Regions from separate parts of the Solibacillus sp. GQ1 genome, predicted to be linked through region 1. Evidence: riboswitches for the same ligand, from Rfam matches in the RefSeq annotation. Region 1 holds a riboswitch; the other holds the start of a gene.
The links. Region 1 has a riboswitch for FMN ahead of AC6CH1_RS03790 (ECF transporter S component). Riboswitches for the same ligand answer to the same signal wherever they lie in the genome.
Positions count from the first base shown of each region.

Region 2: another riboswitch for FMN. It lies ahead of ribE (riboflavin synthase); the one in region 1 lies ahead of AC6CH1_RS03790 (ECF transporter S component).

Region 1 covers NZ_JCAXEX010000001.1:798,893-813,932, forward strand. The annotation lists gene AC6CH1_RS03760 (cytochrome c biogenesis ResB family protein) at 1-1,434, shown strand, start outside; gene ccsB (c-type cytochrome biogenesis protein CcsB) at 1,431-2,615, shown strand; gene AC6CH1_RS03770 (response regulator transcription factor) at 2,805-3,521, shown strand; gene AC6CH1_RS03775 (ATP-binding protein) at 3,514-5,289, shown strand; gene AC6CH1_RS03780 (RNA polymerase sigma factor SigX) at 5,452-5,985, shown strand; gene AC6CH1_RS03785 (hypothetical protein) at 5,982-7,199, shown strand; FMN riboswitch at 7,304-7,477, shown strand; gene AC6CH1_RS03790 (ECF transporter S component) at 7,720-8,295, shown strand; gene brnQ (branched-chain amino acid transport system II carrier protein) at 8,473-9,825, shown strand; gene AC6CH1_RS03800 (YitT family protein) at 9,876-10,733, opposite strand; gene AC6CH1_RS03805 (S-layer homology domain-containing protein) at 10,872-12,290, opposite strand; gene AC6CH1_RS03810 (MerR family transcriptional regulator) at 12,850-13,245, shown strand; gene glnA (type I glutamate--ammonia ligase) at 13,286-14,632, shown strand; gene AC6CH1_RS03820 (VOC family protein) at 14,762-15,040, shown strand, end outside.
Region 2 covers NZ_JCAXEX010000001.1:1,577,435-1,592,474, forward strand. The annotation lists gene AC6CH1_RS07890 (ABC transporter substrate-binding protein) at 1-748, opposite strand, end outside; gene AC6CH1_RS07895 (ABC transporter ATP-binding protein) at 761-1,636, opposite strand; gene AC6CH1_RS07900 (acyl-CoA dehydrogenase family protein) at 1,641-2,780, opposite strand; gene AC6CH1_RS07905 (hypothetical protein) at 3,040-3,258, opposite strand; gene AC6CH1_RS07910 (SLAP domain-containing protein) at 3,281-3,649, opposite strand; gene AC6CH1_RS07915 (SET domain-containing protein) at 3,761-4,144, shown strand; gene AC6CH1_RS07920 (alpha/beta hydrolase) at 4,166-4,915, opposite strand; gene AC6CH1_RS07925 (copper resistance CopC family protein) at 5,072-5,635, shown strand; gene AC6CH1_RS07930 (CopD family protein) at 5,632-6,711, shown strand; gene AC6CH1_RS07935 (TspO/MBR family protein) at 6,773-7,498, opposite strand; gene AC6CH1_RS07940 (LysE family translocator) at 7,610-8,242, opposite strand; gene AC6CH1_RS07945 (DUF2812 domain-containing protein) at 8,568-9,764, opposite strand; gene ribH (6,7-dimethyl-8-ribityllumazine synthase) at 10,004-10,468, opposite strand; partial or broken gene ribB (3,4-dihydroxy-2-butanone-4-phosphate synthase) at 10,487-11,095, opposite strand; gene ribE (riboflavin synthase) at 11,111-11,746, opposite strand; FMN riboswitch at 11,867-12,001, opposite strand; FMN riboswitch at 12,100-12,236, opposite strand; gene AC6CH1_RS07965 (VC0807 family protein) at 12,559-13,242, shown strand; gene AC6CH1_RS07970 (group-specific protein) at 13,349-13,729, shown strand; gene AC6CH1_RS07975 (RNA polymerase sigma factor) at 13,737-14,252, shown strand; gene AC6CH1_RS07980 (hypothetical protein) at 14,236-14,484, shown strand; gene AC6CH1_RS07985 (transcription initiation factor TFIIIB) at 14,530-14,733, shown strand.

The DNA of each region.
Region 1 (15,040 bases):
TTAATAGCAGCATCAATTGGTACAATACTGCCTCAGGAGTTTTACATAAGCGTAGCAACAGACCCGGAGAAGGAAAAGTACTATTCAGATGTTTATGGATGGTTCGGTGAAATATACTACGCGTTAGGTTTATCGGATCTTTATTCATCCCTATGGTTCCAATTACTTGTATTAATGTTAGGTGTGTCCATTATTATTGCAAGTATTGATAGAGGAATTCCATTACATAAATCTTTAAAAAATCAACGAGTCAAACGACATACAAACTTTATGAAGCGTCAGCGAATTATCGGTGAAGGGAAACCAAGTGAAACGCCTGAACAAACGCTCCAGCTCGTTGAACAATCTTTAAAAAATTTAAAATACAATGTGCGTCGTGAAAATGATTCCATTTTAGCGGAACGCGGGCGTTTTTCCCGCTATGGTGCTTACGTAAACCATGTTGGATTAATTGTCTTTCTGATTGGGGTCATGCTCCATCTAGTACCGGGCATGTACGTGGATGAATCGATGTGGCTTCGTGAAGGCGAGACACGTGCAGTACCGGGTATGGACGGGTACTTTCTGAAGAATGACAAATTTATTCTTGAAACTTACGACAATGTTCCCCAGGGCGAGCAGATCAAACAAGGGGTCAATGTAGTTGCGAAAAACTTCCAGACAGACGTGACATTGTATAAACAGAAAGAAAACAGTGTGCCGGGACAGGCGGAAAACCTGGAAGAAGTAACGAAATACGGAATTCAGGTAAACCATCCGCTGAAGCATGAGGGCTATGCATTTTATCAGATGGATTTCCGTTTAAATGAGATTAAAACAATGGTGTTTGATTTAACGAATAAGGAATCGGAAGAATCGCTTGGTCAAATTAGCATTGATTTAACGAACCCGCAGGAAGTGTATACGCTCGAAAATGGCGCACAAGTCGAATTAATGGGTTTTTATCCGGACTTTTCAGGTTTTAAAGAAGGTGTACCGCAAACTGTGTCCCAAACACCGAATAATCCGGCATTTATTTTTAAAATGATTACTCCTGAAACACCTGAAGGAGAAACAAGCTTTGTTGCGATTCAGCAAACACTTGAGCCTGAAGGTGACAATATTTATAAAATGAAGTTTTCGAATGTGGAAACACGCCATATGTCTGGTTTAACGATCCGTTATGATCGGACAATCCCTATTCTAATCGTAGGGGGTATTATCTTTATGATTGGTGTTGCAATCGGTTCCTATTGGAATCATCGCCGTATATGGATTGAACAGTTGGCGGATGGAACAATACGTCTGGCGGCACATACGAATAAAAACTGGTTTAGTATGAAAAAAGATTTAGATGCATTAACGAAGCATGCTCATTTACCGCAATACGTAGATCAACAGGAAATAGAAAACAATGAACATGTTGAAACAGAAAAGGATGGTAAAACCTTATGAGTTTAATCGATTTAAGCGGTTATTTACTGTATGCTGCATTCATTTCTTACTTAGTTGGTACATTTTTATTTGCAGGCGCAATTAAAGTGAAAAATGACACAGCAGCAACACGGGCGGATAAATACGGTAAAATTGCCCTTGTTGTTACAATTATCGGTTTTGTTGCACAGTTAGGTTATTTCATTACGCGTTGGGCGTATACAGGACATGCACCGGTTAGTAATATGTTTGAATTTACTACAGCATTCGGTATGTTCATAGTACTATCGTTTATCGTCATTTACATTACGTATAAAGTTGCGGCATTAGGTGTTGTTGCTTTACCAATTGCATTATTGATAATTGCCTTTGCCTCTATGTTCCCGACAGAGGTAAGTCCTTTAGTACCTTCACTGCAAAGTCATTGGCTGACGATACATGTTACGACTGCAGCACTAGGGCAATCGATTTTTGGGATTAGTGCGGTAGCCGGACTTATTTACTTGCTCAGAAATGTGAATATGGACGAGCGCTCAAAAGAAAGCTTTTGGCTGGAAACAGTCATGTTCTGCTGTGTACTAGTCGTAGGATTTGTTGCAGCAACGGTTACATTCAACGCCATGGGTTATGAAGCAAAGTATGAATACGTTGATACATTGGATCAAGTCAATACATCTACGTATTTGATGCCGGCTGTTTTCGGTATGAATGAATATGTGGAACTGTCTGAAGACCGTATGACACCATTATTTGAGTTGCCTGCATTGATTGATGCACGAAAGCTAACAACTGTTTTCTGGTCTGTTCTATTCGGTACAATCATTTATATATTGATTCGACTGATCTTTAGAAGAAAGATAGCGAAAATGTTCCAGCCATTAGTAAAACGGGTGAACTCGACGCTGATGGACGAAATCGCCTACCGTTCAATCTTGATTGCTTTTCCGATTTTCACATTAGGCGCGCTTATTTTTGCGATGATTTGGGCACAGGAAGCATGGGGCCGATTTTGGGGCTGGGATCCAAAAGAAGTATGGGCACTTATTACATGGCTGTTTTATGCAGCATTTTTACACCTTCGCCTCTCAAAAGGTTGGGAAGGAAGAAAGAGTGCATGGCTTACGGTAATCGGTTTCCTTATTATTTTATTCAATTTAGTCGTAGTTAATCTAGTTATCGCTGGATTGCACTCTTATGCATAATGTGACAACAATTTGCTTTTTACACTATTTTTAAAGCAATTTTGATAGTTTCCAATTCTAAGCAAAATAATTAATAAACTGTCATAAAGTTAGAAAAGTTCAATCAGAATGATTGGGCTTTTCTTTTCAATCGTTCGCTAAAAAGGTACAATAGAGAAGAGAAATAGAGTTTTGAAAGGGGCAACACCAGTGTCTGAAAATATTTCTGTGTTAATTGTGGACGACGAGGATCGAATTCGTCGTTTGTTAAAAATGTATTTAGAGCGTGAGGGCTATACAGTAGAAGAAGCGGAAAATGGAGAACAAGCACTTTCGATGGCACTTGAAAAAGATTATCATTGTATTTTGTTGGATATTATGATGCCTGAAAAAGATGGTTTGGAAGTTTGTGCTGAACTGCGCGAAAAGAAAACAACGCCTATTATATTGTTGACGGCAAAAGGTGAAGAAGCAAACCGTGTACAAGGATTTGAACTTGGTGCGGATGATTATATTGTGAAACCATTTAGTCCGCGAGAAGTCGTATTACGTGTAAAAGCAATATTACGACGCTCAGCAGTATTTTCACCTGTTTCAAATGCTTCATCTTCTAAAGATTTAGTTGTGTTCCCGCATTTAACAATCGACCATGATGCACATCGTGTGACAGCAGATGGAACGGAAGTAAATTTAACACCGAAAGAATATGAATTATTATACTTTTTGGCGAAGTCACCCGATAAAGTATTCGACCGTGAGCAATTATTAAAAGAAGTATGGCATTATGATTTCTTTGGTGACCTGCGCACAGTTGATACACATGTAAAGCGCCTGCGTGAAAAGCTGAACCGTGTCTCTGAAAATGCAGCAAAAATGATTGTTACGGTTTGGGGAGTAGGCTATAAATTCGAGGTCGTAAATGATTAGAATAGCAACAAGTATTGTCGGGAAGCTATGGGTAACCATTTTGCTTCTCGTTTCATTTGTCCTGTTTATTTTTACAATTTTCATGTTGGAGTTTCTTGAAAACTATCATAACGAACAGTCCGAGGTTTCATTAAGGCAAACAGCCGCAGCCATTGCGAGTATTATCGATGAAGAAGAGATCGATGATAAGCAGTTTGCAATCATTTCGGAGTTATTGACGGAAACGACAAACGTACTTATCGCCAAAAGTTCAGATGAAATATTGTATGCAAGACAAGAAGGCATCAATAAAGAAGAAATTCAGCAAAAAATTATAAGCAGCAAAGCATTTGAAGAAGTATATGCATCATCAGAGCCGATAGTAAAGGAACTGACGCTACCTTCGAATCGAGAAGAAGCGAACAGCTCCAATTATATTGTATTAGGCTTCCCGCTTAAAAGTGTTGAAGATCTACATGGGGCCGTCTTTATTTACAAAAACCCCGACGCTTTACACCAGACTAGTAATGAAACGACGAAAATTGTTGTGTTAGCTGCGGCTATTGCATTTATATTGACGACAATTTTTGCATTTTTCCTTTCTTCTAAGATAACGCTTCCATTGCGTAAAATGAGAGAGCATGCATTTGAATTGGCAAAGGGGCGTTTCGATTCAAAAATTGAAACGAAGCAAAATGATGAAATTGGTCAGCTTGCCGTCGCCTTTAACCAGATGGGCCGTCAATTGAAGCATCATTTGGAAGTGATCAACCAGGAAAAAGAACAATTATCGAGCATTTTAACATCGATGACCGATTCTGTTATTACATTTAATCGCGATAAGACGATTTTAGTGAGCAATCCTCCTGCAGAGCGACTACTGCAAAAATGGTTCGTCGAAAAAGGATTGGATAGCTCAAAGCCGATACCGGATGAACTTTATCAAATGCTTGACCATGTGTTGAATTTCGAGGATCAGCTGGACGAAGAGTTTGAAATGGGTAAATCCTATTACAGTATAACGATTAGTCCTTTGTACAGCAGAGATTCCATTCGTGGTGCAGTCGCTGTTATACGCGATAAAACCGAGGAAACGAAACTGGAAAAACTGAAATCGGATTTCATTGCCAATGTTTCACATGAGCTCCGGACACCAATCGCGATGCTACAAGGCTATTCTGAGGCGATTATTGATGGGGTTGTGACAACAGAGGAAGAACGTATTGATATGATCCGGATAATTTACGATGAATCACAGCGTATGAGTCGTCTCGTAACAGATTTACTTGACTTGGCGCGGATGGAATCAGGACATATGAGTCTGTATAAGGAAGACGTGCCATTAGTAGCGGTTATTGAACGGATGACACATAAGTTTGACCAAACAGCGAAAGAAAAGCATGTGCAACTGCAGATTGAAACTGACTTTTCGGATGAAACGCTTATTTCGATTGATGAGGACCGTATCGAACAAGTATTAACGAACTTGATCGACAATGCGATTCGCCATACACCAGCCGATGGATCGGTAACTGTTTCTATGGCAAATGAGCAAAACTATGCAAAAATTCAAATTAGGGATACAGGGCAGGGTATTCCGCAAGATGATTTGCCATATGTATTCGAACGGTTCTACAAAGCAGATAAAGCACGTACTCGTTCGAAAGGCGGAACGGGCTTAGGCTTGGCCATTACGAAAAACATTGTGGAAGCACATAACGGCAGAATCTCTGTTGATAGTGTGGAAAAGCAAGGAACAACCTTTACATTTTACTTGCCATTATCTTAAAAAAGTGGGGTAATGGAATTATGAGTATAAAAAAGTTTATCATTTTGAATCGTTCAAAGTGATAAACTTTTCTTTTTAATAGACTAATTCGTTCGTAAAAGGATGATTACTGTAACTTTTCTGTTTCGAAAACGACAAATTACGTGAATGGAGGTGGGATGGGTGCAGCAATCCATTTTCCATCGATTATACGATACGTATCATCAGGATGTTTTTAATTTCTTATTTTACTTAGTGAAAAATCGTACCGCAGCTGAGGATCTTGCCCACGAAGTATACGTTCGTGTATTAAAATCATACGAGCGATTCGAAGGGAAAAGCTCGGAAAAAACTTGGCTGTTCTCTATAGCAAAAAATGTGGCGATTGACTATTTCAGAAAAAAACAAGTTCGAGATAAACATGCATTTACAGCTTTTGATTGGGAGACAGAGCAACTCGTAAGCCCAATCCCTTCACCTGAACAATTCACCGAATTAAATGACCAGCTCCATCAATTACTGGTTGCATTGGAGGAATGTTCAGGTGATCAGAAAATGGTGATTATTATGCGGTATATTCAAGAACTTTCAATTCAGGAAACAGCGGAGATATTAGGATGGACGACCGGAAAAGTTAAAACGACACAGCACCGTGCTTTAAAGAATCTGCGGCTGCTATTGGAAGCGCAAGAAGGAAGGGAGGCGAATCCATTATGAAAAAGGAGCATTGGGATGAAAAAGAGATTGAACTTTTTCTGAAAAAAGCACCGAAAGTAACTGATCATCGTTCAAAAGATGAGGTATTTAATCGTTTAATGGATGAAGGAGCATTTAATGAAGATCCGCCTCACATAGAGCAAAACAATCAAAAGGGTATACGTTGGGCGCCATTATTCGTCTCGATTGCATCAATATTTATTATTGTTTTAATCAGCGCGCAATTTATAGGCAATAATGAATCGGTTACTATGCAGAATGAAACATTCGATCTTGCCACTCCGGAATCGGAAGAAAGTATGACAATGAGTGCGAAGGAAGATGCATCTACACAACGCTCCATGATTAATAGTTTTTCGACGGAAGCTCAACCGGAGCAAACATTAGTTTATGAAAGCGAGCTAGAGGAAAACACATTATTTGCAATTGGTCTTGCAGGGGATGATGCAGAAAGTGTACCTGTAAGCATATTGATTCCAAATGAAATTGTTGCCGAAAAAACGGGTACAGAAAATCCGACGAAGCTGGAACTTTATAACACATTCAGTCCGTTGCTTGACGAACAGTCGCTAGGCTTTAATGAATACCATCCTTACAAGGGCAAATTGCGTGAGGAAGGGAACAGGCTTGTTCATATGTTGCCGGAAGATCACCAATATGATGCGGGAACTGCTTCCTTATCAAATTATCTCGGTTCCCTTGTCGACACTTTCAGAGATGCATATATGGAAGTGGAAATACAAAATACGGCCGGAAAACCAATTTACTTTGACCATGTTGGCGACGTAAAAGAACCGTTTTTATTAAATGATGAGAACGCTCAATATAATTATTTTATGTATCAGATGCGGAATGGGGCGGTATATTTAAGTCCCAATTTCCGAATGAGCTTTAAAGATGTGCAAGAAGCAATCAAAAATATGACGGTGGAAGCGAATGATATATACAGAACGGTTATATTGCCGGGTGTATATTTAAAAGTTGAATACGCTAAGTCGATTGTAAGAATTACATTTGAAGAACCTTTAAACTTGGACAATTATGAACCAGCTCAAGGAATGCGAATGATTGAAGGATTAATAATGACAGCAGCAAGTTTTGATAAACAGGTGAAATTTGAAAATATCGTACAGGAACAATGGGGCGGTTATGACTTCACAAAACCGGTAGATAAGCCGGTTGCGGCGAACCGTATTCATTATGAATTTCAATAATTCAAATAATTTTACTAGGAATTGTAAGCAATGGGCTTTACAATTCCTTTTTTTTATATATAATAATAGTTATAGCAAGGTAATTGCTACATAATTTCATATTGATTCATCTTCGGGGCAGGGTGTAACTCCCGACCGGCGGTAATAAAAGTTATAACTTCTGACCATTTACTTGGAGGAAGTTATGTCGAACTTTTCGAGCCCGCGAGCCACTTTTGTGTGCAGGATTTGGTGCAATTCCAAAGCCGACAGTATAGTCTGGATGGGAGAAGGTGAAGGTACGGTCGTCATTTTTTGAAAATGCCGTGCTTTGCAGTACTTATTTCTAATTCCTTATTTGTAAACGGAATATTTTTCGTGTACAAAAAACAGGAATTGCTGCAAATGCACAGATAGACCCTTTATTTAAGTGTGCCTATTTCTCCCTTATGCTCTAGTTTAGCATAAGGGTTTTTTCATGGAATGATTTGATTCGTCCTTTCTTCTTGCGAGATGGAATCAGCAAAGAGGAGAGATTTATATGCAAAAAAGAAGTTTAAAGTTACGATCATTCGTAACAATCGCAATGCTGAGTGGGGTTTCATTTGTGCTAATGTTGTTAAACTTCCCACTACCATGGTTCCCGGTGTTTTTACAAATTGATTTCAGTGATGTGCCAGCATTGATTGCGGCAATTACGATGGGACCTGTTGCAGGTATCCTAGTTGAACTTGTTAAAAATGTGCTTGACTGGATTTACACAGGGGCTCCTGAAGGAATTCCGGTAGGTCATATGGCTAACTTCGCTACAGGTGTATTATTCATTTTACCAGCTTACTATATTTATAAAAAATTCCCTTCTGCAAAAGGGTTAATGACAGGCTTAGTTGTTTCTACAGTTGTAATGTCACTTGGAATGGCGGCATTAAACTACGTGGCGTTCTTACCGCTGTACACGTACTTACTAGGCTTCGAATATAATATGTACGAAACAATCGTGTTAGGTATTTTACCGTTTAATATTGTTAAAGGAATTATGATGTTTGTGGTCGTGACGATGCTTTACCGTTCAATGCGTGTATGGATTGAAAATCAGCGCAGACAATATTTAGCTTAATTAAATAATAAATTATGGAGCGATGTCATAAAAGTGTTAACTTTATGACATCGCTCCTTTTATATTTACTCTTACTATTGTCATTCTGTTATAGGGCTGATATGATATTGTACATTGTTAAGAAAATTAGGACGTTTCATTAAAACACCATGAAATGACATCTTGGGAGAGAATATGATGGACAAGAAAATACCATTTTCAACCTATGCAGTAATCGGAACGATGCTGTTTGGGATGTTTTTTGGAGCAGGAAATTTAATATTTCCGATTCAAATGGGGCAATTGGCAGGGACAAACTATTGGTTTGCGCTAATTGGCTTTTTAGTTACGGCAATTGGTTTGCCGTTTTTAGGAATTCTGGCAATCGGATTGTCGGGAAGTAATGGATTGCGCGATTTGGCAAGTAAAGTACATCCAATGTTTGGATTGTTTTTTGCATTGGCTTTATACTTAACGATTGGGCCGTTTTTTGCAATTCCGCGTACAGCAACAGTACCGTTTGTTGTTGGATTTGAACCGTTTATCGATCCTTCACAGGCGACATTGTGGCTTGCGGTATTCAGTTTTATTTTCTTCGCGATCGTTTTTTATTTTTCACTAAATCCGGCGAAGATCATGGACATTATAGGGAAGTACTTAACACCGGCATTTTTAGTATTTTTATTTGTGCTAATCGGTATTAGTCTGTTTTCTCCAATGGGGAAATTCGTTGAGCCTGCTGGAACTTATATTAACGAGGCGTTTATGACAGGTTTTAAAGAAGGCTATAATACGATGGATGCACTTGCTTCGCTTGCATTTGGTATTGTTGTCATCCATGCGATAAAGCGGACAGGGATTACAGATAAGAAAGAAATTGCAAAAGCGACTTGGAAATCAGGTATTTTCGCAATGGCATTAATGATGCTGATTTACGGTCTGATTGCTTACATGGGAGCATCGAGTATAACGGCGATTGGTACATTTGACAATGGCGGTCAAATTTTTGCTGCGGTTGCCGATCATTATTTCGGCTCATACGGAGCAATTTTGTTGGCGATTATTATTGTACTTGCATGTTTAAAAACGAGTATTGGGCTCATTACTTCATGCAGTGAGTTTTTCCATGAAGTGTTTCCGAAAATCAGCTATAAAACATTTGTAGTCCTATTATGTGTTGTTTCATTTATCATTGCGAACTTTGGTTTAACAAATATTATTACATATGCAATTCCAGTGTTGATGTTCCTTTACCCTCTGGCAATAGTGTTAATAATACTGGCGCTTCTAGGACCGCTATTTCACTACAAAAGGACTGTATTTGCAGGGGCAATTTTACTCGTATTCTTTATTAGTATAATTGATGGGTACAATGCGTTAATCGGAAGTGTGCCGGCATTTGAAGTGAGTGTGCTGTCTTCTATTTCAGCTTTTTACGCAGATTACCTACCGCTCTATTCCATTGGTTTAGGGTGGATTGTTCCGGCGTTAGTAGGAGCGGTTATCGGATTATGTATTCCGAAACGCACGAATGAAATCAATACGGATTAAAAAATGGTTGTGTAAAAGGAAAATTTCCTTTTACACAACCATTTTCTGTTTTAGTGGATATTTTGCTTTTTAAAGCTTCCACCTTTAACTTCGACTACTTCGTATACTGTCACAAAGGCATTCGGATCGATTTCTCGGATAATACCCTTTATCTTACTTTCTTCCATCCGGTTGATTACACACGTAATTTCTTGAAATTCCTGATGGGAGTATGCACCGTATACTGTACTGAAAGTCGCGCTTCTTCCTAAACGATCTCGAATTGTTTCGACCATTTTAAGCGGCTCTTTTGTAATGATTTTATATGTTTTAGAGCCACTAAGTCCTTCTTCAACAATCAAGATAACTTTTGATGCGATATAATAAGCAATTGCTGATAACAAAGCACCTTTAAAGCCGAATACAAACGATACAATGATGAAAACGAAAAAGTTTAAAAACAAAATGAGATCACTTGTACCGAAAGGCAATTTTCTCGATAGTAACACTGCAAGCATGTCTATCCCATCAAGAGCACCACCATTACGAAGCGCTAACCCCATACCAATACCTAAAATAATTCCTCCTACAACTGTAATAAGCAATGCATCGCCAGTAATAATAGTTGGAACATGGTGCATAAGCGAAGTACCAATTGCTAATGATGCGATACCGATAACGGAGTTGATTGCGAAGGTTTTTCCAATCTGTTTATATCCTAAGTAAATAAACGGAATGTTTAGTATGGCGATCAGCAGGCCTAATGATACTGGTGTTAGCTGAGAGATGACAATACTAATCCCCGTGATTCCACCATCCGATACGTTATTTGGTATTAATACTGCTTCTAATCCGTAAGCAGCGATTAAACCGCCAATAATAACGATGATTTTTTGTCCGATTGACTTTGCTATGTGTTGCTTTGACATAAAATTCCCCCTCAATATACGGTAACAATTATACATGAATAATAGCGATATTACTTTTCATTGCCCCATTTTTTTCAAAAAAAAGCTATCGGGAAAAACAATGCTTTTTCCTGACAGCTTTTATGGGAATTTTGGGAATTATTTATTTCCTATTTCTGATTCAATTAAATCCTCCAAAGATTTTGCGTTTTCCAGAGCTTCGGCAGGGATTGTTATTGTTGGTACTGTATTAAAATCTGAATATTTCATAGTTGATTTACTTTTTATATTCATTACAACACCTTCCAGGTTCATGCCGAATCCGAAGTCCATTACCATTTCTTCTATATCAAATGTTTCCTTATTAATTTTGATTTCATAAGAAAAATTATCGTATTTTAAATTTTTCATATCGGCCAGTACTTCCTCGTCCAAACCTAAGTTCATGGCAGACATTTGTTCTTGTATAAGAGCGGTAAAGTTATCTCCAGTACCTTTCAAATTTAATGTATAATACCCATCCGTTTCTTTGATATTGAAATCGGTTGCAAATTTCTGCAACATTTCTAATTGATCAGCAGCATTAATTTGTGCGCCAGCTTGCGTTAATATTTCTTCGAACATGTCGGCAGGATAATTAATCCAAGTTTCTGACGTGCCTTCATACATATACATGCCATCTTTTTCTGTCATATACATTTTTAAAGGCATATCAATCGATTCGCCTGTTGTTGGCTCGACCATAGACATTGTTCCTTCAATGAAGAACTGCATAGGTTTATTGACAATTGACATATCCATTTTTCCGTTAGTATCGATTTTTATACGTTCTTCCCCATCTTGGATATCCATCGATTGCGTCATTGTCATTTTTGCTTTCATGCTAGTTGTAGCTTGTTGTTTTTCGATTGCCTTTGTGAAAATGGTTTTTAATAGCGCTGAATCCGTTGAAGACGCTTCTGTATCATTTTCTGTGAATTCGTTCACTACATTGAAAATGAATGTTGCTAGTTGACCGCGTGTTATCGATTTCTCTGCGCCAAATTCCGTATCACTTATGCCTTTTGCTATACCGTATTCATATAAAGCTGTAACGACATAAGCGTATTCATTATCCCCAGTCACATCATGAAAAGGGCTGTCGCCTTCAGCTTTTAAATCCAATGCTTTAGCGAGCATATAAGCAAATTCCCCACGCGTAATTGTTTCATTTGGCTTGAAAGTGTTATCTTCATACACTTTAATTGCATCGAGTGCAGTCAATGCTGCGATAGAACCGTAGTACTGATGTGATGCCGGAATATCGGTGAACTTAGGATTGACCACATTTTCCGTATCAAGACCAAGTGCACCGGCAATAATTTTAGCTGCCTGTCCACGTGTCACATTCTGCGCGGGTTTAAATGTTCCATCTGGATAACCACTAATAATTTCGGCTGCATGCAATTCTGTAATCGCCTTAAAATGTATGTTGTTTTCAGCAACATCTGTGAAATTTACGGCAGCTGAAGCAGGGGCTACTGTTGCTGCTGTCATTGCTAATGAAGCAACTGCAAATGTGTAAAACTTCTTTTTCATACTAAATATCCTCCTTGTCCTAAGCAAATATTCATATGTGTCATGCATAATTTGCAAAAGACTTTATCTTAATTCGGCAGCTGTTTTCGTGCAGCTAATGAATTAGAAACAAAGTAAGTGACCGGCAGGAAAGACGGATAAGCTTCCGGGTAACGGGAAATTTCTATTATTTGTAAGAGTAGTTAAGCATTTTTTAGTATGCCATATCACATATATCCATTATATATTAATATCTTATAATTATTTCAATAAAGTCCATAATTTTGAAATATATTTGTGTTTTAATTATGACTGTGACATGGATTGTAATAATCAGGTGGAACTAACTTAAATGTAAACAACTTTTAAAAATAGAGGAAAGCTCACATAAAAAAGAATGAAACTTCGGTGACCGTATGCTAATTGCTGTTCTTGGCGTACGGTTCTTTTTGTGGAATTAAAATGTTCGAATTATGCGATTAAATTATTCTAAAAACGATATGTTAGTTTTTATAACATTAGATTGACAAAGAACATTACATTGATTTAAAGTAAATGGTAAGAAGAGGGAGGCGAGATAATGAGTCGAGAGTTTCGAAGAGCGATGCCGTTACTGCCGATTAGCATGGTTATGCAATTGACGGAATTAACGGCTAGACAAATTCGTTATTATGAAGAACATGAATTAATCGTCCCTGCCAGATCAGAAGGGAATCGAAGGATGTTTTCTCTTGATGATATTGATGCATTGCTGGAAATAAGAGAGCTACTCGACCAGGGCATTAATATGGCGGGTGTCAAAAAGGTATTTGCAATGAGATCGAAAGAGTATGTAAAGAAACCTGACGTGGTACGCGTGACAGATACAGAATTGCGGACTATATTGCGTGAAGAAATGCTGCAGGCGCAGCGCATGCAAAAAACATCGCTACGTCAAGGCGATTTATCGCGTTTCTTTCAATATAAAACTGAGTAGGACCAACTAAAAAGGAGAGTGTTGAAGTATGGCAAATGTAATGGTGAATGGAACAAGCAAAGCAACGAAAGAAAGCATTAAAAAAATTGTAGCCGATAAAAATGTTAAATTTATTCGTCTGCAATTTACCGATATTTTAGGAACAATCAAAAACGTTGAAATTCCGGTAAGTCAGTTAGATAAAGCGCTGGATAACAAAATGATGTTTGACGGTTCTTCAATTGAAGGTTTCGTGCGTATTGAAGAATCTGACATGTATTTGCGTCCGGATTTAGATACTTTCATGATTTTCCCATGGACTGCAGAAAAGGGAAAAGTTGCCCGATTAATTTGTGACATCGCACGTCCGGACGGCTCTCCTTTTGAAGGGGATCCGCGCTCTAACCTAAAAAGAATGTTAAAAGAAATGGAGGAATTAGGTTTTACAAGTTTTAACTTAGGACCTGAACCAGAATTCTTCTTATTTAAATTAGATGAAAAAGGCAACCCGACATTAGAACTAAATGATGATGGTGGATACTTCGACTTGGCACCAACAGATTTAGGGGAAAACTGCCGTCGCGATATCGTATTGGAACTTGAGGAGATGGGCTTTGAAATTGAAGCATCACACCATGAAGTAGCTCCGGGTCAACACGAAATTGACTTCAAATATGCAAACGCGGTGGAAGCATGCGATAACATTCAAACGTTCAAATTAGTAGTAAAAACAATTGCGCGTAAACATGGCTTACATGCGACATTTATGCCAAAACCTTTATTCGGTGTGAACGGTTCAGGAATGCACTTCAACTTATCGTTATTCCAAGGAAGCAAAAATGCGTTTTGGGATGAAGGGGAAGACTTACAGTTATCAAAAACAGCGAAACATTTCTTAGCAGGTGTATTAAAGCACGTTCAAGGATTTACAGCGGTGACGAATCCGACTGTCAACTCATACAAACGTTTAGTACCAGGCTATGAAGCACCTTGTTATGTGGCATGGTCACCAAAAAACCGTTCACCATTAGTACGTATTCCGGAATCTCGTGGTCTGTCAACTCGTATTGAATTAAGATCAGTTGACCCATCTGCAAACCCGTACTTAGCAATGGCTGTTATTTTGGCTGCAGGATTGGATGGCGTGAAAAATAAAATCGAGCCACCAGCACCGGTTGACCGTAACATTTACGTGATGAATGCTGAAGAGCGTGCAGCTTATGGTATTGCAAGTTTACCAGGTTCATTGGATGCAGCATTAGCTACTTTAGCGAAAGATGAAGTAATCATTGATGCATTAGGTGAACATATTTATGCAAACTTCAAAGAAGCAAAAGAAGTGGAGTTTGATATGTTCCGCACATCTGTACACCAGTGGGAACGCGACCAATATATGAAGATGTACTAAGAAGAAAGCGTTGGGGCTGTAGGCTCCAACGCTTTTTTCATTAAACAATATTTAAGATTTTTATTTCATCCTAATGTTGTAGAGTTTTTTTCTCCTTTTCTCTCTAAAATGTGGTAAGGAGGGATGTAAATGAAACAGTGGACAGAAACATTACATGTAGCACAATTTCGTATCGCACGGCCAACTGATCAAATAGAACAGATTGAACGTTTTTATTGTGAAGGTCTTGGTCTTAAAAAACTTGGCGGCTTTAAAGGACATCGAGGGTACACTGGTATTATGATTGGTTTACCGGATGCATCGTATCATCTGGAATTTACTGAACATATTGATGGAAGTCCATGTCCTGCACCAACGGAAGATAATTTGCTCGTATTTTATATGCCTGATACCGAACAAATTCAAGCA
Region 2 (15,040 bases), 780 kb from region 1:
GAATAAGTGCCTTTAAGAAACGTTTATATGCTTCCCCGTCTTCTTCCGCCAATAATTCCGAGCGTGTTACAACACGACAGCATACATGCCCTTCCTGTAAATCATTGCTCCATGCAACTGCTTCAAGACCCATATCAACTGCTTGTGCGTAGAATGAGTTTGCCGATACTGCAACGTCCACTTTTCCTGATGCTACCGCTTCAAGCAGCATACTACCTGTTTTGAATTCAACAATTTCCAGATCTTTTTTCCAGTCGATACCTGCATCTTCAAGCGCAGAACGGAAAACGATATCCGATGTAAAGATCCTGATCGTTCCAACTTTTTTTCCTTTATAGCTTTCAAGTGAAGTATATTGCCCCGCGTTTTCCTTTTTCGTTAAAATCGGGTGTCCGCCCTCCAAATGCCCTCCAATAATGGAGAAATCCGAGCCGTTTGCGATAAACGTTAAGGGGCCAGCTGTACCGAATGTTAATCCGACATCAATTTTCCCCGCCTGCAGTGCATTCAGTCCGTCTGCCGAGTTTGCAAAGCCAACACGATTGACCGTAATATGTTCTTCTTCAAAATAGCCTTCCTGATGAGCAATGTCGACAAGTGTTCCACCTGCAGACTGACTTAAACCAACCGTGATTTCATAATCGTCAGAGGCTGCCCCTTTTGAAATTTGTTCATCATCTCCGCATGCAGCAAGTAAACCTACTGTTAAAGCGAGTGAAGCGATCCATTTCTGATTTGTTTTTTTCATTCAACGATCCTCCTATATTCCTGCGCCATCTGCTATTTCTGTTTTTAAACTATTGACGATCTGTTCGTTCATCTCATTTAAAAGGGATTCACGAAATGCACGGAACTTCTTGTTTTCAAATAGTTTTTGACGATCCGTCCCTTTTTTCTCAATTGGTACTTGAATGCTTTTCGTCACCGCCCCGTTTTTCCCGGGAGCAAAGATGACAATACGGTCCGCCAAATAAATGGCTTCGTCAACATCATGTGTAACAAATACGACTGTACGTTTTTGTTCGGCACTAATTTGAACAAGCAGATCCTGCAGTTGAATACGTGTGACAGGATCCAAAGCACCGAATGGTTCATCCATCAGCAGTAAATCCGAACCGTAGCTTAATGCACGCGCAATGGCTGCACGCTGTTTCATACCACCTGACATTTGGCCAGGATATTTTTTTACTGCGTGCCCTAAATGGACAAGTGTCAAATATTGCTCTGCGATATGTGCCAGCTCTTTTTTTGGCATTTTTTTATTACGCTGTTTTAATGCAAGCATGACATTCGCCTGTGCCGTCAGCCATGGAAATAAGGAATAATCCTGGAAAACGACTCCGCAGTCAGGGTGAGTTTGCTTTACGGATTTACCGTTTATTTCGATATTGCCATTTGAAAATGGTTCAAGCCCTGCCATCATTCTGAGCAATGTACTTTTCCCGCATCCGGAAGGTCCCATAAATACGAGAAACTCGCCATCTTGTACTTCAAGCTGAATATTGTTTAAAATTTTTGTCGTCGCATCATAACTGAAATCGATATTCTGGACTTTAATCTTCGTTTTTTTCTCTGTACTATCTTTCGTAGATATAGGGGTTTGTTGTGGCACTGGACGTTCCAATAATTGAACCATGTACTCACTCTCCTAACAGAAATTTTCTACCTAATGATTGGATCGATGTATCAACCGGAACATGCAGTGTCATCGTCCGCAAATTACGCCAATAGCGGTCAAACCCATAACGGCCTGCAGTAGCGCGGCTACCCATCACTTCGAAAATTTTTGATGTAATATCGAGCCCTACTTGCGTTGTGAAGATTTTCGCTGTTTGCAATGCATCATCAAGATCACTGCGATGCTTAGGGGTAATCTTTTCAGGTTCATCCCAAAGCTCCTGTAATAATTGATCCGCTTTTTTCACAACCAGGGTTGCTGCTTCTACCTGTACGTAAAACTGGCCGTAATGATGTTGGATAATCGGATCTTCAATCGCCGAAGTCTGTGTAACGGCGCGCGGTCTTGTTTGCTCTCTTGTATATGTAAGCGCTGATTGAAGAGCACCTTCTGAAATCCCTAAATAAACATGGTTTAAAATAAATGTAGCGATATTCAGACGCAGCTGTGAAAACTCGCTTGCGTAAAAGCCTTGCTGCAACACTTCTTCATCATGTACTTCAACATCGTTGAAAAGAATCGTTCCACTGTCTGTCTGGCGTTGCCCCATATTGTCCCAATCGCCTTTTATATCTACACCTATCCGTTTACTAGGAATAACGACCAATAATGGCTCATCCTGCTCTTCCACTAACGCCGATACTAATAATACATCCGAATCGACACTACCAGAACAGAACGTTTTTACGCCGTTTAACAAATAGCCTGTTGTTGTTTTTTCAGCCTTCAGTTGAATAGCCACCGGGTTGAACGCATTCCCCCAAAAATAATTGTGCTTAGCTGTTTCGCGATAATAAAATTCCTTTTGCTCTTGTGAACCACATAAATGCGGTGTAACAAGATTGATAAAATGATAGCCTATAACATGTGCCAGTGAACTATCCGCACGTGCAATCGTCCGAACGACTTGAAACACATCATACCAATTCCCACCTAAACCACCGTATTCTGTCGGAATTAAAAGTTTCAAAAGTCCGCTTTCGCGAATTAAATCTCGCTCAGTTTTAGCATTGCCTCCAATTTTATCTCTTTCTACTGCTGTTTGTTCAAACTGTTCGGCAAGCTTTTCCGCGATTTCATCAATATGTGCAACTGCTCCCATAACACCTCTCCTTTACTAGTTATAGAATTTTCTTGCAATTCAGTATTCTTAATTCGTTAGTTTACAGATGCATGTATTTAAAGTCAATAGTTAATTTGAATAATTCATACTGGAATAGTATGCTTTTAGCGAATTAACGTAAAAAACCGCATTTATTTGTATTTTTTTACAGATTAATTGTGTGATTTATAGGGTGATTTCGAAGTTAGAAGAAGAAAAAACCACTATTTTCATAGCGGTCTTTTAGTTTTTGGTATGTTTAGTAATGCATGACTTGATAATAAACAACAATTTGATAAATCGCCGGTACAATTAATGCAATCGCCAAAGAGATGACTGCACCCCACTTCGATTGTGTCATTAATCGATCATTGTCGATTTTCAAGTGCTGTAAAAATGACAGTGTAAAATATAACGCACTGACTAAAAAGATAGGGGTTACGAATGTGAGCCAAATTCCTGCATTCATTTCATGCATCGATTCCTTCACCTCAATCTCATTATATTTCAATATCCATCTGTTTTATTTCTGTGAATTGAAAATTAATACTTTCGTCGAAAATAAAAGTCCACGGCATTGAACAATAAGGAGGAATTTCAAGTGCATCCATTGTAAAATTTTGAGCAATTTTCCCCGCTTCTGTTATAATACTTACTTCCCTATTATGGAAATTAAGTTGTTGATCAGTCCGGTTATGAATAAGCGTTGTAATGAGCAGCTGTTTTCTATGATTCAAGGCCCTTCTAATTACGTAACAGGAAATATGCTCATCCTGTTCTTTTGTTTTTTGAAAAGCTTGTTCGATTAATAACCGGTCCTGATCTGAAATCGTTTTATCCCATGCAGCTTCAAATTGCAGTTTTTGCATGAACTTCACCCCTTCAATGAATAATTTATGTAAATAAGCAATAAAACAACCTTTCTTCTATAATACATGTTACAGTAGGAAAGAATCTTAAAAGTTAGAAGGCGAAAAAATATGATCGAAGTAAAGAATTCCCCGATAAGTGATGGGGAATATAATCGCGGTATTTTTGCGATTAATGCAATTCCTAAAGGAACGTTATTCCACCAAGCACCGGTACTAAGCTATCCAAATGAGCAGCATGAACATATTGAAAAAACAAATCTTGCAGATTATGCGTTTGAATTTGGCATTGGCCGTTCTGCAATCCTGTTGGGCTACGGAATGCTATTTAATCATTCATATGAGCCGAATGCCACGTATGAAATTAATTTCGACAACGAAACATTCGATTTCTTTGCTTATAAAGATATTGAAGCCGGTAAAGAGATTTTTATTAATTATAATGGCGATGTAGATGATAATGACCCACTATGGTTTAACAACGAAGAAGAATAACAAGGGGGAGCTGTCTAAAAATTAGACAGTTCCTTTTTCTATTCCTTCGATAAAGCGAATGATATCTTCCGTCAGTAATTGGCGTTCTTTTCCTAATGTAATAAGATGACCACTGTTGTCGTATTGTTTTTTCGTAATGACGTTGCTAATTGCATTCTTTTCAATCATGTCAATGCTTTGATGGAAAACCGGCTCGTCCAGCATACCTTTTGCCAAGAAAAGAGGCTGTTTCAGCAAATGAAGCTGTTTGCCTGTTTCAACGATAAACTGCTGCAGCGCAATCAGTTTTTCGGCAGGTCTTGGGAAGTGATTATCTAAAAACGCTTGCAGTTCCTGTTCAGAGCTTCCTCTATTTTGTAAATACCTCTTGGAATAATAGACGACACGCTGTTCCAAACCTTCCACTGGCCGCTCCAATACTGGTGAAGAAATAATACATAAAGCTTTCACTTCAGGGAATTCATTTGCCAGTCTTATTCCAAGTACACCACCTAATGACTGGCCAATTACTGTAATCGCTTCATATTTTTCATCGATTAAAAACTGTACTGCTTGTCTGCTATGTTCCCATACGCGTTTCATAGAACTTGCAAATAATTGTTCCGGTGATGCTCCGTGCCCTGCCAGATTTGGCGCATAACTCGTATACCCTTTATTATGAAGCATTTTTGCCAAATAGTGCATCTCCTTCGCATTGCTCGTAAAACTATGTAAAAGCAGAACGGCCTGTTTATGTCCTTTTAAATAAATATCCTCGACAAACTGTTGCATGTTAATCCCCTTTTCATTTGTGACAATATTATAGCATAATAATTCTCTGTTACTGTCATTTCCTCAAGTTTAAAAAGCGGAAACAGTGCATTTGTTTTATTGTTCGGCTACAATATGGTTGAACAAAAAAACATATGAAAGGAGAATCATATTAATATGAGAACAATATTATTATCGATTCTTGCTGCACTATTTTTAGCTGTACCGAGCGCAGCAGCACATACGTATTTAGACACGACTAATCCCGAGGATGGAGCAGTTGTAACTGAACCGTTGCAGTCGATTGAACTTACATACGCCGGGAGAATTGAAGTAGGCAGTACATTTAACGTCATTTCAAGTAACGGTGAAGAAATAGAAACAGTATCGATGGATTTAGTCGATGGTGTATTGACGGGTACTTTTGAAAATCCATTACCAAATGATGACTATACCGTTGAATGGAATAGTATTAGTGCAGATGGCCACCCATTGTCAGGTCAATTTTCCTTTACGGTTGATGCACCTGTAGCAGAAGAACCGGCCGAAGAAGAAGTTACAGAAGAAAATGAAGAGCAAGCGGAAGTAGACGAAACGGTAGAAAACAACGTAGCGGAAACGACTGCGGCAGATAATGAAGAAACATCAAACGATACATTACTATACATCATTGGAGCCCTTTTACTTCTTATTATAATAGTAAGTATTTTCACTATTGCAAGACGGAAAAATACAAAATGATGTCATTGACAATTTTTAGTCAATTTTTACTTTATGTGAGTTTAGCTCTTCTTATGGGAACATTTATCTTATACTGTATCCCTGAAACAATTCGCCCAAAAATCGATATTTCAGCCAAGTGGCTTATTGTTAGTGCGGTCATTTTGCCGATTGTCACATTTGTACCGAATATTCAATTGCTGACAATTTTGACACCACAGTTCGGCTTCATCGAATCATTGGGCATGCTCCTTTTGAAATTTAAAGTTGGCCATTCATGGCTCGCGGTCGTTGGCTTTACGATTATTTTGCTTATAATGATTCGCCAGTTTATGAAAAAACCTTCGAAGCTTATATCGGTCATGTCAATTTTTATTTTAATCGCCATTATGACGGCAATTGGCTATATTAGTCATGCAGGTTCGATGACAGGCATTGTCGGATCGGCATTGGATTTTGTTCACCTTCTAGCTGTCAGTGTATGGCTCGGCATCTTAGTTCTGATGAGCTTTTTCTCAAAAGATGCGCAAAACTGGGATGCCTTTCTGAAGTGGTTCTCCCCCGTGGCACTCGTAGCTTTTACGGCAGTTGCATTAACAGGTGTCCTTATGACTGACACAATCGTGCCGGGCTATGTGACAAGCTGGTCGAGCAATTATGGACAGTTTTTGTTCATTAAGCATGTTCTGCTCGTACCTTTGACTGTTATTATTTTGGCAAACAGTCTGCTCATTAAACTGAAGATGGACAAGCCATTATTTGAACCGCGTACGTGGGTACGAATCGAAACAGTTTTGCTCGTAATGATATTATTCATTACAGCGCTCTATAGTGAACAACAGCCCCCGAGTTTTTATGTTCAGGAAATTTCTCCGTTTTTTGAAATGTTCTACCGTAGCTCGATTGAAGCTGGCATGCGCGGGTATTTACAAATGACGGGTATCGGGTTAGGATTTTTCCTGTTGACTGCACTGTTCATCGCTCTTGTCATCGTAAGTTATATTAAACAGCTGCCGGTTGTTGTATCGGCTGCCATGACTTTTGCGCTGGCATTATGTTTTTACATGGGCTTTATGTCGATTGTGTTCTTTAAATAACGTCAAAAAATAAAGGGTTGTAGTAAAAGTCATTTCCGACTAATACTACAACCCTTATTCATTAGGCGAGCCTTTTTGTCTTCATACGCATATAGCGAACAAGCGCCGCGATGATTAATATTACTGTTAACACTATTGTACCGTTCTGCATTGTTGGTTCATCTGTTTTTACAGCAATACCGATGAGTGCCCAAACGATAACAAGAGTAAAGAAAATATCTTTTGAAACAGCAACCGCCAAATAACCGAGAATGACCGCAACCCCGACAAGTACGAGTGATCCGATCACCTCTGATATCCCCAAATCGACTCCATGATGTTTTAAGACATAGCTTACATTAGCGATTGTCGCTACGGATATCCACGCTAAGTAAAATGAAAACGGAAAGCGTTCTGAAATACCTTTTTCCGTGTTTTTATACTGCAGGTAAATCGCAATGAGTGTAAATAACAAAAAGAACATTACAATAATGGATAGTATAAATTGTTCATAATGCCAGCTGAACAGCCAAGCAATATTAAATATACAGCTGATGATAAATAAAATACCTACTTTTCCTTTAAAACGATTGTCTTTCACTTTGCGGTATATCGTAATCAGCCATATGACAAGCAGTACATAAATTAACGACCAAATAGAAAATACGTAGCCTGCTGGTGTAAATAACACTTCTAATCGATTCGTAATTTCTGATGCCGTTTGCCCGTTTAAAGGCAGTGTATTGGATAGCGCATTTACTACGATTACAGCAATCATGGCTATCCACATTGTAATATACAAGCCCATTTTTCATCATCCTTTTTTCTAGAATTAGGGAACTATACCCTTCTTTAAAAAAGAATAAGCGGTAAATGGGCTATTGATTGTAAAGGTAATGTGATTTATGCAAAATTATTTTTAAGTCTGCTTTTCAAAGGCAAGTTTGATTCCAAAACCGATAAGAACAGCTCCAGTCAACGTTTCGATTACCGATTGTGTAGCAGGTTTTTTCATGAAATTGCGGATTTTGTTTAATAAAAAAACATAGAGCGCAAACCAAATAAATGTTAAAACAATATAGATGATTCCCATCGTCAAAAATGGCCAAAACGGTTCTGCGCCTTTAGATAGGAATTGCGGTAAAAACGTCAGGAAAAATACTGCTACTTTAGGGTTTGTGATATTCGTAATGAGTCCCTGCTTAAAATACGAATTGCCTTTAGCTTCAATTTCCGGAATGTCCGTCAATTCCTCTGAATCAGCTTTTTTAGCACGCATGCTCATCAATGTTTTTATACCCAAATAGCATAAATAGGCTGCTCCTACGTATTTCAACACTGTAAATGCCACGGCAGATTTTACGATAATCGCCGATAGCCCTGCCACCGCTGCAATTGTATGGACCGTTAATCCTGCGCAAGAGCCGACCATTGTTTGAAATCCGCCCTTTTGTCCGTTAACGATTGTATTTTTCGTAACGATAGCTGTATCAGGACCCGGCAATACAATCAGAAGAACACACGCAATGATAAAGAACACAACATTCTCCATTTACTCACCTTCATTTTCTGAATTTTTAAATATGGTAACATGTTCATCTGAATGAAGCTAGGGGAATTTATAGTTTAATGGATTGCTAGTGTGGCATTACTTGTATGCATTCTTATGATATGACCGGCAACTGATTTTATTAGAAGAATTTTATATTTATTAGAAAACTTCAATAGGTTATTAGCATTTTCCGAATGTTTATTTAAACATCTAAGAGCATTATTAGTACAATTGCCTTATAATTAGAAAATCGGTAACTTATTAGAAGATGTCAACTTGATATTAGATGATTTAAATATTTATTAGAATATTACTAGTGACTCCTTCAATCGTCAGCAAGTAATGCCATTTTCTCAGCAGCTTTCTCTATGATTACATCATCTTCAACCTGACCAGTATAATTGATATACATCACGGCCCGCCCCTTTACAAAGAGAAAATCTTTATGAAAAGAATTATCCCGAATCAGCAGTCGATCAAAAGCTGTGTGTTTTCTTTCTTTAAAACTTCTAGGTTCACTTCCATATGTATGCTTGATTATTAACTCATTAACTAATGAGCTAACATGGGAATGGAACCGTAACTTATAAACTTCCGATGAGATTGATGGTTGATATGCATGATTGGGATCGTACCATTCCCCTTCCTGAATAACGCCCATTTCTGTTGAATCATATTGGACAGAAGCAAAAATATTCCACTGTGATGAGTAGTTGCTTCCCAAATCCTCGCCTTCAAAGTAAAGTGGCTTCCTTTTAAGATGCGGCTGATTTTCAATGGAAGCTAGTCGGACAATTGGCAGCCCTGCATCTTCTTCTGTTAAAGGGCTTGTTTTCATACTCCATATTTGGTAAATCGGTATTAACACAAGAGTTAATGTAATTACTAATACTATGAAACTGTAGACAATACTTGACCGGTAAAAGTTTTCCCATGGTTTTTGTTGATCGTCTAATATCCCAGCTTTAAGTTCATTCCGCAAATGATTGATTCCAAATAAGCTTTTACCTATCGGAATTATTTGCATAAAACTAACAAACAATACTAATAATGGAGCAAGTGTATATCCATCTATCAGTTGCAAAACAGAAATATTTCCGTTTTCGAAAGATTTGACGAAGACCGTAGTGATTACAATAATCGCGATTAAATTAACTATAAAATTAAATAATGCTTTATTAAAAGCTTTTTTTGCTATTGAGATTTGCTCTTCCCGATCTATTGGAGGTTCATTTACTTTACGATCAGTCGGTGCTGCAAATACGTGAAAATTGCTGTCACTCGCAATGTAGTCCCAGCCGCTTTCTTCGTATAACCGAATTTTTTCACTCGATATATATTTGTTTTTTGCCAGTTCAAGTCGGTAGCCCGTTCTTTTGCGATCACCTTTTTTAAACTTTGCAAAATGTGTGCCAATCTCATAAAAATGCAGCCCTTGCTCGGACATATCCGAAAACCAGCTTTCATGTTCCTTAATACGCCAATACTGCCCGGGTCTTATTCTGCGTACTATTTCTGCCATCGCTCTCCCTCCTCATATGACTGACCTAACAATAAAATAGAAGGGAATGTTTGTAAATAAATAATTAGAATCAGCAAACTATTTCAGCACTCTCTGACGCAATAAAGAATATTGAAAATGTTCACAGTAAAAAGGCAACCCTACCAATGCAGGATTGCCTATTACACCGCTTAGAACTAACTTTCCGCAAGCAGCAATATTTTCTGAGCTGCATTTTGAGTGGCGTGCACTAATCTTTATTAAAACATTTTATTCAAGTTCGCCATTTCAATTGCAGACATTGCGCTGTCGTAGCCTTTATTGCCTGCTTTTGTACCAGCACGTTCGATTGCCTGTTCGATATTTTCAGTTGTGACAATGCCGAAAATTACCGGTACGCCTGTGTCCAACCCTGCTTTGGCAATTCCTTTTGCCGCCTCGTTACATACATAATCGTAATGTGTAGTTGATCCGCGAATGACCGTACCTAAACCGATTACTGCATCATAATTATTTGTTTCAGCCATTTTTTTTGCAACAAACGGTACTTCGAAAGCACCTGGAACCCATGCTGTATCAACGTTTGCTTCATCAACACCATGACGTTTTAAGCCGTCAATTGCACCGCTTAATAATTTATCATTAATAAATTCATTAAAGCGCCCTACGACAATTCCGATTTTTAGATCTGTTCCGACTAATTGTGCTTCAAATGTTTTTCCCATTTTAATTGCTCCTTTTTATACCAATACGGTAGTTAATTTTATATATTGAACTAAGTCTTCGATTGTAATAAATTTCAGGTTATGTTTTTGTGCAATCTTTTCGAGCTGTGGCATGCGGGCCATTGAACCATCTTCGTTCATAATTTCACAGATGACCGCAACTTCATTCGAACCGCATAGTTTCGCCAGATCAACACCTGCTTCCGTATGCCCGCGACGTTCCAACACGCCTCCCTGTTTAGCAATGAGCGGGAAAACATGGCCGGGACGATGAAAATGCTCCGGTTTTGTTGCAGGATCCAGTAATGCTAACATCGTTTTAGAACGCTCAAATGCACTTATACCTGTCGTTGAATGGATATGATCGATACTAATCGTAAAAGCTGTTTGATATGTATCGGTATTGCTTTGCACCATTGGATGAAGGGAAAGCTTTTCTGCAATTGCAGATGAAACTGGTGTACAAATTAACCCTCTTCCATAAAGCGCCATGAAATTAATATTTTCCGGTGTAGCGAATTCTCCTAACACAAGAAAATCCCCTTCATTTTCACGGTTCTCGTCATCTGACACAATAATAATCTCGCCGTTTTTCAATGCCTGAATTGCTTCTTCAATTGTATTCATTTTGTCACCACTCCTTTAAAATCCTGTACGTTGCAAAAAGTCCATTGTAATTGTACTTTCCGTTTGATTTTGTAAATGTTTTTTTACATATTTTCCGATTAGATCTGTTTCAATGTTCACAACATCTCCCGGCTTTTTAAAGCCTAATACAGTCTGTTCATACGTATGAGGGATTAAGGAAATGGTAATGAATGTGTCCGTCACATCAAAAATTGTTAAACTCGTGCCGTCCACTGTAATTGAGCCTTTCTTAATACATTCAGCAAACAAATGCTTTTCCATTGCCAAATCAATATAAACTGCATTGGCAACAGGTCTTTTCCGTTGTATTGTTGCAATTCCATCAACATGGCCCGATACGATATGTCCACCGAATCGACCATTTGCCGACATTGCCCGTTCTAGATTGACAGGCATCCCAGCAGTTAATTGCTGTAGGCTTGTTGCTTTGACGGTTTCCGGCATGACATCTGCCAAAAATACGGTCGGCGAAAATTGTTTCACTGTCAGACAGACACCGTTAACGGCAATGCTGTCCCCGAGTTGAACATCCTCTAGAATTGTGCTTGCGCGAATGGCTAGTTCCATCGCTTGTGTGGATTGGCTGACTGTTTCAACCGTTCCAAGTTCTTCAATGATTCCTGTAAACATCCTGCTCACCTCTTTTTAAGATTAAAAAAGAACCCCGATTGAATTCGGAGTTCGATGAGAGGAAAATTGAGCATCATCAAATAAGCTTTTTGAAGTAAATTTTCAAAAAACTGCTGACATTGCTTCCTTCTCCCATCCAGACTGTAACTGTCGGCTTTGGACTTGCACCAAATCCTGCACACATAAGTGGCTCACGGGCTTAGAGATAAACTCATCACCGTCGATTGGGAATTTCACCCGACCCCGAAGGAAATTATTTTTTTCAAATAAAATAAAAAAACCCGTCACAAGGTGCGACAGGAAAAGTGTATAGCAAAAAAGCACATTTAAAATCAAATTTTTAAAATGCGTTGCCATTCCTTCTCCCATCCAGACTATAACTGTCGGCTTTGGATTTGCACCAAAATCCTGCACACATAAAGTGGCTCACGGGCTTAGAGATAAACTCATCACCGTCGATTGGGAATTTCACCCGACCCCGAAGGAAATTATTTTATTTGAAAGTTATTGTAACATAAATAATTTAAAAAGCTAATAGTATTTTAGCACCTACTTACTTTTTGTTCCATCAATCCTTTTACCTCTATCCCCTCTGTTAAATTATAAAAATTTTGAAACTTTACTAAAGATAATACGTAGAAGAATATACATAATATTACATAAATTAGAAAGGAGTTATTGCAAGCTTTTTTTAAGTGTCTTTCGTTTACTTGGTTGCTTTTTTTCGTATAACTATTTCATAAAATATAGTGTCGGATAATCTTTAGTAATATAAAAAAACAAATACTTTTTTAACGGTAATGGAGGCTTTTATGGCAAATAATTCACAGTCGAATAAATATCTTATCTTTCTAGAGCTACTGTTTTATGCAGCATTACCTTATGTAATCTGGAAGTTTGGGCGAGAGCCTTTTGGTGACTATGCCGCAATGCTGCTGTCCACTGTTCCCGGGATAATTTATACGGTTTACCGCTTTGCTAAAGACCGGCAATTCAATGTGACAGGCCTGTTTATTTTAGGCTCAATGCTTATAGGTACAGCGGTCGATTTACTGTCGGGTTCAGCGGAGCAGATGATTTGGAATAACGTTTATTTAGGTCTTTTTTATACGTTGCTCTATGTAATTTTATTCATCGTAAAACAGCCTTTTTCCCTGTATATTGCAGTTGATTTTGCTTATTTGCAAGGACATGCACGAAAGGAAAGTAAAGCATTATTCTTTCAAAAAGGGATCTTCCGATGGTTTCAGCTGATCCAGGTTGTCTTCATTATTCGAGGACTGGTTATGGCAGGAATTACGGTCTTCCTGCTTCGTAAATATGGAATTGACAGTTATGGTGACATGCTTATTTATAAACGGGTAGCGAGTTGGGTGTTTTCCGGAATTTTAATGGGGATGTTCTTTTACATTAATGTTGTTGTACAAAACTATATGAACCGATTAAATGAAAATAATCTGCAAAAGCGGCAGGAACCGGAAATTGTCGCAGAATAAATATTAAAAAATTTTTGAACCTTTTTCCTCTCCTGTTTGTATAGTCAGTGAATGCATCAAAAGTTGCAGCTTGTTATAAAATTTAACTAAGTAAGGAGAAATCGATATGGGGATTGGTTTTAAAATTTCGTTAATTGTGAGTGCAGTTGAAATGGTTGTATTATTTACGATTTTGATTCCGTTTTTTAGAAAACATATTATCAGGGAAGGTAAAAAAATTAATTATGCGAAAACAACCGTTTATTTACGCTGGAATATATTTGACACGATTACTCTGATTTTAGCGGTTTATACGATTATCTGTGTGCAAGTTTTGAACATTTTACTTTCATCCGGTGAAACAATTGAAAACCCTTATGTTCAGTTTTTTACGAACCAGGCACAGGCATGGGTCATTGTAATGGTTGTGTATTTGGTCATGCGCATATCGGCTACACTAAAAAGTATTAAAGCACGTTTCGGTGACGTTTATGATAGCGAACAATGAGCAGTTGATGATCGCGTTTCAAATTGGCGATTCGGAAGCGTTGGCACAACTGTACGACCAGTTGCATGAGCCGCTGTTCTGTTTTTTGTACCGTTATACAAAAGATGAGCAATTGAGTGTCGATATTGTTCACGACAGCTTTGAAGTGCTGCAATCAAAAAAATTTCAGTATGAACAGCAACGTGGTACGGTAAAGTCCTTCTTGTTTCAGATTGCCTACCGCCTTATGATCAATAAGCTGAAAAGGCGCAAACGATGGCAGACACTCCTGCCTTTTCTCATCCCTATTCAGAAAAAAACGCTGCAAACCGAAGACACACTCGTCATTCAACAAGCGATTTCCAACTTGCCGGATAAACAGCGGGCTGTAATTTTGCTTGCTTACTATGAAGATTTGCCGCAAGAAGAAATTGCCTTAATATTGGATGTTCCGATCGGTACGGTAAAATCACGGCTTCATCACGCTATTAAAGCTTTAAAGGCTGAATTAAAGGAGGATTTCCAACATGAACGAGGAATTTAAAAAGGAAAAAGAGCTATCCGGTTTGCTTGATTCCTATAAAATCGACATACCTGTGACAAAACTTGCAAAAAAGCAGTCACCATTTCAAAAGTTTATTCGCTATCTTGGTTCTCCGACGAAAGATCCATTTGAAAAATGGACAATTCAATCAAAGGGCTATCTGTTTTTTAAAATTTTCCCCGTTTCCCTTGGTTTGTTTTTAGCAATTTTACAGGGATTCCTAATGAACTAATGGTAATTCCTTTGCTGGCTACCTAACTATGAAAGGGTGATAGAAATGAAGAATACGACAACCGTAAAAGAATGTCCAAAATGCGGCTGCTCTGAATTAGGGAAAGGCAAACATAGCGGGTACAGTGTTATGTCACCTGTCAATAAAATGAGCTTAGGTTCCAATATCGAATATATTATTTGTACACAATGCGGTTTTATTATTGAAGGCTATGTCGTAAAGCCTGAGAAATTTAAAGGAACATTTTAATTCGATATCGGGATTACAAATAGAGGGTGGGACATAATCCAAAAATGCAATTTTTCTCTTAGAGAAAAATTGCATTTTTTTGCTGAGCGTAAAAATTGATTTCCATTCCGGGGCGCTTTCCTCGGGCGTGGCCTTACACGAAAGTCTCAGGCGTCAGTGCTCCTGACGCTTCGCTTTCGTCGCAAAATAAATTTCGCTATTCCCGCAGGAAGCTGTGCTTGTTGCGAAAGGTGATACCGTCAGCACGAACACTCGCCCTCCATTCCAATCAATTTTATAAAATATCCGTTTCTTAATAAGGTTTTTC